DNA from 2 places in the Pseudarthrobacter sp. MOO14 genome. Region 2 is predicted to be linked to the other one. Evidence: riboswitches for the same ligand, from Rfam matches in the RefSeq annotation. Region 2 holds a riboswitch; the other holds the start of a gene.
The links. Region 2 has a riboswitch for cyclic di-AMP ahead of AC4EEV_RS10970 (glycoside hydrolase family 16 protein). Riboswitches for the same ligand answer to the same signal wherever they lie in the genome.
Positions count from the first base shown of each region.

Region 1: it holds a riboswitch for cyclic di-AMP, as region 2 does, so the genes downstream of both, AC4EEV_RS14700 (aggregation-promoting factor C-terminal-like domain-containing protein) here and AC4EEV_RS10970 (glycoside hydrolase family 16 protein) in region 2, are expected to answer to the same signal.

Region 1 covers NZ_CM177849.1:3,128,976-3,133,378, forward strand. Annotated here, with positions in the region: gene upp (uracil phosphoribosyltransferase) at 1-595, shown strand, start outside; gene AC4EEV_RS14695 (glyoxalase superfamily protein) at 640-1,041, shown strand; gene AC4EEV_RS14700 (aggregation-promoting factor C-terminal-like domain-containing protein) at 1,109-1,816, opposite strand; cyclic di-AMP (ydaO/yuaA leader) riboswitch at 1,822-1,982, opposite strand; gene AC4EEV_RS14705 (glycosyltransferase family 39 protein) at 2,128-4,203, opposite strand; gene AC4EEV_RS14710 (glycosyltransferase family 39 protein) at 4,210-4,403, opposite strand, start outside.
Region 2 covers NZ_CM177849.1:2,333,624-2,338,026, forward strand. Annotated here, with positions in the region: gene rplI (50S ribosomal protein L9) at 1-353, opposite strand, end outside; gene rpsR (30S ribosomal protein S18) at 371-610, opposite strand; gene AC4EEV_RS10960 (single-stranded DNA-binding protein) at 737-1,312, opposite strand; gene rpsF (30S ribosomal protein S6) at 1,384-1,689, opposite strand; cyclic di-AMP (ydaO/yuaA leader) riboswitch at 2,060-2,229, shown strand; gene AC4EEV_RS10970 (glycoside hydrolase family 16 protein) at 2,315-3,334, shown strand; gene AC4EEV_RS10975 (glycosyltransferase) at 3,466-4,403, shown strand, end outside.

The sequences.
Region 1 (4,403 bases), 800 kb from region 2:
GCTCACCGTCCTGCGGGACAAAAACACGCCGTCGCCGGTCTTCCGCCAGCTGACGGAGGAGCTGGTGACCCTCCTGGCCTATGAGGCCACGCGGGAGGTCCGCACCGAGCCCGTCACCATCCAAACGCCCGTCAGCACCACGGTCGGCACCGCGTTCACCAAGCCCACGCCGCTGGTAGTTCCCATCCTGCGCGCCGGCCTGGGCATGCTGGAAGGCATGACCAAGCTGGTGCCCACCGCCGAGGTGGGCTTCCTGGGCATGGCCCGGGACGAGGAAACCCTGGACATCATCACGTATGCCGAGCGCCTCCCCGAGGACCTCACCGGCCGCCAGGTCTTCGTCCTGGACCCGATGCTGGCCACCGGCGGAACCCTGCGTGAGGCCATCAAGTTCCTCTTCAAGCGCGGCGCCTCCGACGTCACCTGCATCTGCCTGCTGGCAGCCCCGGAGGGCCTGGCCAAGCTGGAGGAGGAACTGGGCGACGCGAACGTGCACATCGTCCTGGCCTCCATCGACGAGAAGCTCAACGAGAAGTCCTACATTGTTCCCGGCCTCGGCGACGCCGGCGACCGCCTGTACGGGATCGCCGGGTAGGTTCCACCCTTTTTCAAAACCGTTCCCGCCGCTAGCCTGTGCGGATGGACTGGAAACTTGAACTCGTCTTTGTCCCTGTATCCGATGTGGACCGCGCCAAGGATTTCTATGTTAACAAGGTTGGCTTCAACGCCGACTACGACGAACGCCCGTCGGAGTCGATCCGCTTCGTGCAGTTGACGCCACCCGGCTCCGCCTGCTCCATCTGCATCGGCGAAGGGCTCACCGACGCTCCGCCCGGCACAGGATCCAACCTCCAGCTGGTGGTCAGCGACATCGAGGCTGCCCACCGCCAGCTCAAGGGCAACGGCGTGGACGTCAGCGACGTGGATGTACAGCAGTGGGGCCACTTCCTGTACTTCGCCGATCCGGACGGCAACAAGTGGTCTGTCCAGTACATCCCCTGGCGGAACGCCGGGCCGGGCGACGTCCAGGGCGCCGGTTAACGCAAACCGCGGGCCGCATCGACATGATGCGGCCCGCGGTTTGCGTTGCGCCCGGTGCTGGTGGTGCCTAGTACCAGTTGTGTGCCAGGTGGAAGTTCAACGCACCGCAGGGCGAGGCGTAGCTCTTCTTGATGTAGTCCAGGCCCCAGTTGATCTGCGTGCGGTAGTTGGTCAGGTAGTCGGCGCCTGCGCTGGCCATCTTCTCCGCCGGCAGCGACTGGACGATGCCGTACGCGCCGCTGCTGGCGTTGGTGGCGGTGGTGGTCCAATCGGATTCCTTGGTCCACAGCGTCTGCAGGCACTGCATCTGGTCCGGTCCCCAGCCAAAGGAGGACAGCTGGCTGGCGGCGTAGGCCTGGGCGCCCGCGGGATCGTTAACCGCGACGGCGGGAGCAGGCTCAGGCGCGGGGGCCGGCGCAGGTGCGGGTGCTTCAGCCGGCGGGGCGGCGGGAGCGGGCGCGGGGGCCGGCTCCGCGGCCTGCGGTGCCACGCTGATGGCGGAAGGAGCAGGATTTGCGGCCGGGTTGGACCGGATTTCGCTCTTCTCGATGCTCATCTGGGCATCCGCCGCCGACGTGGAAGCGCTTGACCCGGTGGACGACGCCTGGGTCATGCTGTTGGTCGCCTGGCCTGCCGCGCCAACGCCAACCAGCACCGCGCATGATGCAGCGAGGACCGCAACACGCCGGCCCACGGTGGTCTTTTTGGCGGGCTGGGGTTTGGCCCGATGTTTTGCCTTGGTTTGCAGGCATGGTTTTGCCATGGATTTAGACATGATTGATCGCCTCTCACACCTGCGGAGTTAGCTGTCGGGTTCGGATGAGGGCATCCGGCCGCACGGAAAAAACACGTGCTGGCTTAACCCCAAGGGCAATCATTGCCCGGGACGGTGGGTCCCCCGCCTCTGCCGTTGCTCAAGCGGAATCCGGGAAGCGGCAGAGCTTGGCGTCAACCCGGGATATGCGGCCCGAACGGGGACCGCACCCAATCGACGGTACAGGAAGATTGCGCATTAGTCACATTTGGGTAACGGAAGTCACGAATCATGGCGCGTCGATTTGCTGCAGGCGGATCCCCGGCGCCGGGTTATCCCGCCAGGATATAGACCGTGGTCCCGCCAATGTTTTGCGCCGGGAACGTGGACTCCACCCACTGTGCAATCCGGGTGGAGGCGTCAGAGCCGCTGCTGGACATCATGGTCCCGCCGGCAATGAAGTAGTGGATCCGGCCTTGGGAGACCAGCGCTTGGAACTGTTCCAGCGTGGGGGAGGGGTCGGTGCCGTTGAAGCCGCCCACGGCCATCACCGGCAGTTCCGTGGCCAGTTGGTAACCTGCGGCATTGTTCGAACCGACTACTGCCGCTGCCCAGGTGTAGTTTGAGGCACCGTCCTTCAACGCGGCCACGAGCCCGGCCGACGGCGTGGGCGCACCCAGAAGGCCGGCCATCCCGCCGGCGCGGCCACCGGTGGCACCCTGACCGCCCTGCGCTGCCCCGCCCTGGCCGGCCCCCTGGCCTTGTCCGCCCTGGCCGGCACCCTGGCCTTGTCCGGCCTGGCCGTTGAACTGCCGGGACGTGCCGCCCGCGCCAAACCCGCCGGTCCGGTTTCCGCCGAACCCGCCCGGGCCGCCGAACGACGGCGCCGGTCCGGCGCTGACAATGGCCCCGCTGTGCGCCGTCGCCGCCGTCGACATGGAGAAGGCCAGCGGGCCGGCGAGCGATGCCGCAATGGCGAGCGCCGTCGTCGTCCGTTGCACGGAGCGCAGGCGGATGAACCTGTTCAACCCTGTTCCTGCTGCGGCCGCAAGGCCTGCCGCCAGCACCACCCAGCGCAGCCACGGGCCGTAGGCGGATGTGGTTCCCAGCAGGGTGAATGCCATCAGGGCTGCCGCGGCCACTGCGGCGGCCAGGAAGACCGCCGCGGCGGCCTGCCGCCGGTGCTGCCAGAGAAGTACCGGGCCCAGGCCGGCCAGGGCTGCGATCCCCGGTGCCAATGCCACCGCGTAGTAGGGGTGGATGATGCCCGCCATGAAACTGAAGACCAGGCCGGTCACCAGGACCCAGGAACCCCAGATGAGCACCGACGCCCGGACGGCGTCAGTCCGCGGCGCCCGGCGTCCCACCCACAGCAGGCCGGCAGCAAGGATCAGTGCGGAGGGCAGCAGCCACGCGATCTGGCCGCCAAATTCGCTGTTGAACATCCGCAGCAGCCCCGGAACGCTCCAGCCGTTGGCGCCGCCCACGCTCCCTGTCTCGTCGCCTGTCAGCCGGCCCAGGCCGTTGTAGCCGAGGGTCAGTTCCAGGATGGAATTGTCCTGCGAACCACCAATGAACGGACGGTCCGCAGCCGGGATGAGCTCCACGACGGCCAGCCACCAGCCGGCCGCGGCAAGCATCGCGGCACCGGTGGCGAGCAGGTGCAGCAGCCGCCGACCCAGCCTGGCGGGTGCCGCGACCAGGTAGGCGAGGGCAAACCCGGGAACCACCAGCAGGACCTGCAGCTGCTTGGCAAGGAACCCGAAGCCCAGGAAAACCCCTGCCAGCAGGAGCCAGCGCAGCCTGTCCTCCTGCACGGAGCGGAGCACCGCATAGGCCGCGGCGGTCATGAGCAGCACCAGCAGGGCGTCCGGGTTGTTGAACCGGAACATCAGCGTGGCCACGGGCGTCAGTGCCAGCGCAACGGCGGCCAGCAGCCCTGCCCGGTGGGCGAGGCGCGGGTCACCGGTGGCCGGTGCCGCGGCCCGCCGGACGGCCAGGTACAGCAGCCAGGCGGTGCCGACGCCCATCAGGGCTTCAGGAACCAGGATGCTCCAGGAGCTCAGGCCGAAAATCCGGACCGACAACCCCATGATCCACAGGGACGCCGGTGGCTTGTCCACCGTGATGGAGTTGGCGGCGTCCGAGGAACCGAAGAACCAGGCCGCCCAGTCCTGCGATCCGGCCTGGGCGGCGGCGGAGTAGAAAGCGTTGGCCCAGCCCGATGCCCCGAGGTTCCACAGGTACAGCACGGCGGTAGCTGCCAGCACGGCTGCCAGTTCCAGGCGGTGCCGGAGGGCCGGGGGCTCCCGCCGCACGCCGGCCGCGGCAGCAGGGCTGGAGGCAGCAGGGCCGGGGGCAGCGGGAGCGGAGGGAGCCTGCACCGGAGTGGAGTTAGATCTGGCCATGGGGTCCTACTTGGTGAGTTGGTACACCGTGGAGTTACCCACGGTTTGGGCCTGGAAGTTGGCTTGCACCCAGGCGGCCACCTCGGAGTTGCCGCCCCGGCCGCCCATGCCGCCGCCCATGCCGCCTTCGATGAAGTAGCTGATCTCACCCCTGGCCACCATGGCCTGGAACTCGGCGAGCGTGGGATAGGGGTCGCCGC
Region 2 (4,403 bases):
AGTTCAACGTTGCGCTTGTCGATGGCACCGAGGCCGGCGGCCTCGACTGCGGCAGCGACATCAGCAGGCTTGACGGTGCCGAAGAGACGACCGGACTCGCCGGCCTTCACCTCGAGCTTGACCTTCTTGGAGGACAGAGCCTGGGCCTGCGCCTGTGCAGCTTCAACAGAAGCGTGCGCACGGGCGGCGCGGGCAGCCTTGATGGACTCAACCTGCTTCTCGCCACCCTTGGTCCAGGTCAGGGCGAAGCCGCGGGGCAGCAGGAAGTTACGTGCGTAACCGTCCTTGACCTCGACAACATCGCCAGCAGCACCGAGACCGGTTACTTCGTGGGTCAGAATGAGCTTTGCCATGTTAGTTAATCCCTTCCTTAGCCGCGGCCAGCGCCGGAGTAAGGCAGCAGAGCAACTTCGCGGGCGTTCTTGATTGCCTGGGCGATCTTGCGCTGTTCCTGCACCGTGACGCCAGTGACGCGACGGGCGCGGATCTTTCCGCGGTCGGAGATGAACTTGCGCAGCAATGCTACGTCCTTGTAGTCGATGACAGTGATGTCAGCGGCCTTCAAGGGGTTGGACTTTGGTTTGGGCTTACGGAGTTCAGCCTTAGCCATCGTGGAGCTCCTATTCTAGGGAGCCCGTGGATATTGATCCACGGGATGGTGGTGGTCCGACGGCGGCAAAACCTTGGGTGCCTTGCGGCTCCCGGGCAGTCCCGGCATCGGGCCGTTGTTTGGGTTTTAGAAGGGAGGTTCGGAATCGGGGCCGTTGCCCCAGCCGCCTGCATTGGACACGCCGGGCGTGGCCCAGGGATCGTCCTGTGCAGCCTGCTGGTTGCCGCCGCCCCAGCCTCCACCGGAGTTGCCGCCCTGGTTTCCACCAGGGTTGCCGCCTCCGAAGCCACCGCCGCCGTTGCCGCCGCCGAAGCCGCCCCCACCCTGTCCGCCGGAGCGCTGGGTGCGGTTGACCTTGGCGTTGGCGTAGCGCAGGCTGGGGCCGATTTCGTCGACCTCAAGCTCGATGACGGTGCGCTTTTCGCCTTCTTTTGTTTCGTAGGAACGGCTCTTCAAGCGGCCGGTGACGATCACGCGCATGCCCTTGGTCAGGGATTCGGCGACGTTCTCGGCAGCTTCACGCCAGACCGCGGCGCGGAGGAACAGGGTCTCCCCGTCCTTCCACTCGTTGGACTGGCGATCAAAGGTGCGGGGGGTGGAAGCGATGGTGAAGTTCGCTACTGCGGAACCGGACGGTGTGAACCGCAATTCCGGGTCATTGGTGAGGTTACCGATGACCGTAATGGTGGTCTCGCCTGCCATCTACTGCCTCCTTGTTCGATCCTGGGTGAAGAGTGCGTTCCTGCGGGGTAAAGAATGAATTTTGGTGCTGATTACTCAGCAACAACCTTCTGCTCTTCGGGGCGGGTGATCTTGGTGCGCATGATGGTCTCGTTAAGAGACAGCTGGCGGTCAAGTTCCTTGGCGGTTTCCGGCTTGGCGGTGAAATTCACCACGGCGTAGATACCTTCGGACTTCTTCTTGATCTCGTAAGCCAGACGGCGACGGCCCCAGATGTCAACCTTTTCGATGGTTCCACCATCGTTGGTGATGACGTTCAGGAACTTCTGAAGCGACGGCTCAACGGTACGCTCTTCGACCTCGGGGTCGATGATTACCATCAATTCGTAAGGACGCATATGTGAACCCACCTCCTTTGGGCTAAGCGGTTACGGCATTTCCGTAACAGGAGGTTCATTTGCGATTCCGCGCAGTGCCTTGCCACCAGTACGGAGGCAGGACGCAGCACAGACTTCAATATCCTAGTGCATCTGGACCTGATAGGCGATTCGCGCTTGACTCAAGGCTATCCGCGTGATGTGGCAGGAGCAGCCTGACCGGACACGTATGTGGAAAACGCAGGAGCGTGCCGTTCGGCATTAGACGTCTATGCGGGTGCACCGCGGGACGCCACGCCCACCGCGCCACTTCCGTTACCCAATTGTGATTCCGCAGGGATTTTCGTGTACGGTCTTCGGGTGGGCCGCCCCAGCCGGCCCCAATCCCGGAAGACGCCCAACTCTGCCGCTTCCGCGATCCCTCAGGTTCCAAGGCAGAGGCGGGGGACCCAAGTGTCACGGGCATGGCTCCCGCCTGCCCTCGGGGTGAAGCCGCGATCCGCGGCCGAATGGCAGCATTCGAACCCGACAGCTAACCCCGCCGGCGTTGAGAGGTAAATTCCCCATGCCCGCATCCCGCAAATTGAGCGCCAAACGCGCCCGCCGTCATCAGAATGAGACCCCATCGGCCGGGCTCCGTCAGTTCTTGACATCCAGAGATTCCCGCCGCCTGCCCTTGGCCGCCGGCCTGGCAGCAGCCGTCCTCGGCGCAGCCTCCCTTGGCCTCGGCGTCGCCAACGGCAATGAAGCTGCCGACGTATCCCGGGTGGCCAGCGCCGCCGGGGCCGGCAGCGAGGTACAGGTCCAGCCCACCCCGTCGGCCGCAGTCCAGTCCGCTCCGGCGCCCGCCCCGGCACCGGCAGCCGCACCCGCGCCCGCACCAGAGCAGGCTCCGTCCCAGGCGCCGGCTCCCGCGGCACCCGCCCCGGCACCGGCCGTTGCGGCTCCTGCACCGCAGTCCCCCATCGCCGTGGCACCAGCCTCGGCACCGCTGGCAAACAGCGGGACGCCCATGCCCGCAGGGGTCCCCGGAAACTGGACCATGACCTTCGCTGACGATTTCAACGGTTCAGGCCTGGACAGCGGTAAATGGTCCAACTGCTGGTTCTCCCCCAACTGCGGAACCATGAACAAGGTGGCCACCAGCCCAGCCAACGTCTCCGTGGCCAACGGCAACCTGGCCCTCAGCCTTGCCTCCTCGTCTTCCGGGTCCTTGGTCTCCACGAACCCGAAGGGTGGAGCGGGCACCGGGTACCAGTTCACCACCGGGTATGTCGAGGCCCGCATCAAGTTCCCCGGCAACGCCAACGGTCTCTATAACTGGCCCGCGTTCTGGACCACCGGGCAGTCCTGGCCGGCCACCGGCGAGAACGACATCGCGGAGGTCCTCCAGGGCAAGATGACCGTGAATTACCACTCCGGCTCCGGGTCACACAACCAGGGTGGCGTCGGCGGCAACTGGGCCAACGAATACCACACCTTCGGCTTGCACCGGATGGCCAACTCGTCGGACGTCTACTTCGACGGCGTGAAGGTCAAGTCCTACCCCACGGACGACGGAAACGCCCCGCAGTACATCGTGCTGAACGTCGGCGCTTCATCGACGAACCCGGTGTACGGCCCGCAGTCCCAACTCCTGGTGGACTACGTCCGCGCCTGGCAGTAGCCGGCCACGCGCCCCCTTGGAAAGGGCGACGGCGGGACTTCCCGCCGTCGCCCTTTTTGGCTTCCTGCGGTTCCCCACAAAGTTGCCCAGAGCAACCCTGCCACCCGAGTGTGATCCAGTACACTCTTGCAATGAAGCTCCTGTACGTGACGGAAAGCGTGCCAAACCGGGACCCGCAACTCGGTGATGGAAGCTCCATGATCCCGTACGAAGTGATCCTTCACCTTCCCGCGGATGTTGCCGTCACGCTGCTGACGTTTTCCGGCCCTGTCCCGGTTCCGGCGGAGCTCCGGGCCCGCTGCGAAACCGTCCACGAACTAGCCCCGCGGGACGACCCCGCCGCATTTGTCCGCTCCTTCGGCGGCCTCGCCGGCCTGGGAAAGCACCGGCGCTCCACCCCGTCAGCGCGGGCAGCGGCAGCCACCCTGTCCGGCAGCAGTGAGGCCACCCTCATCCATGGCCCGCACGCCCTCTTCCTTTCGCATCATGTGGCCGGTCCCGTGGTGCTGCAAACGGTGGACCCTTGGTCCATCCGGGCCGCCATGGACACGGATATTGCCCGCTCCCTCCGGCCGGCCTACCGGCTGCGCGAGCACCTCGCCGAACGGGCGGAACGGTCGCTGCCCGCCAGGGCGCGGCTGCTGACCGTCGGGGCACAGGACGCTGAAGCCTGGTCCGCGAAGCTCGGCCGGTCCGTGAAAAGCATCCCCAACGGAACCAGCGTGGCCGCGGGGCCGCGTCCGGACCGGAAGGCGCCGGTGGTTTGCTTCGCGGGCAGCCTCAACTACGCCCCCAACGTGGACAGCGCCACGGTCCTGGCCACCCGTATCGCTCCCCTCGTGTGGCGGGAGGTCCCGGAGGCACGGTTCGTCATCGCCGGGCGGCAACCCACAGCGGCAGTCCAGGCGCTGGCCGGTCCACACATCGAAATCCTGGCCAACGTGCCCTCACTCCCGGATGTCTTCAACGGGGCCGACGTCGCCGTCTTCCCCGACGAACACGGCGTAGGCATCCGAAACTCCGTGCTTGAGGCCCTTGCCGCCGGGCTGCCTGTAGTGGCCTCCCCGGT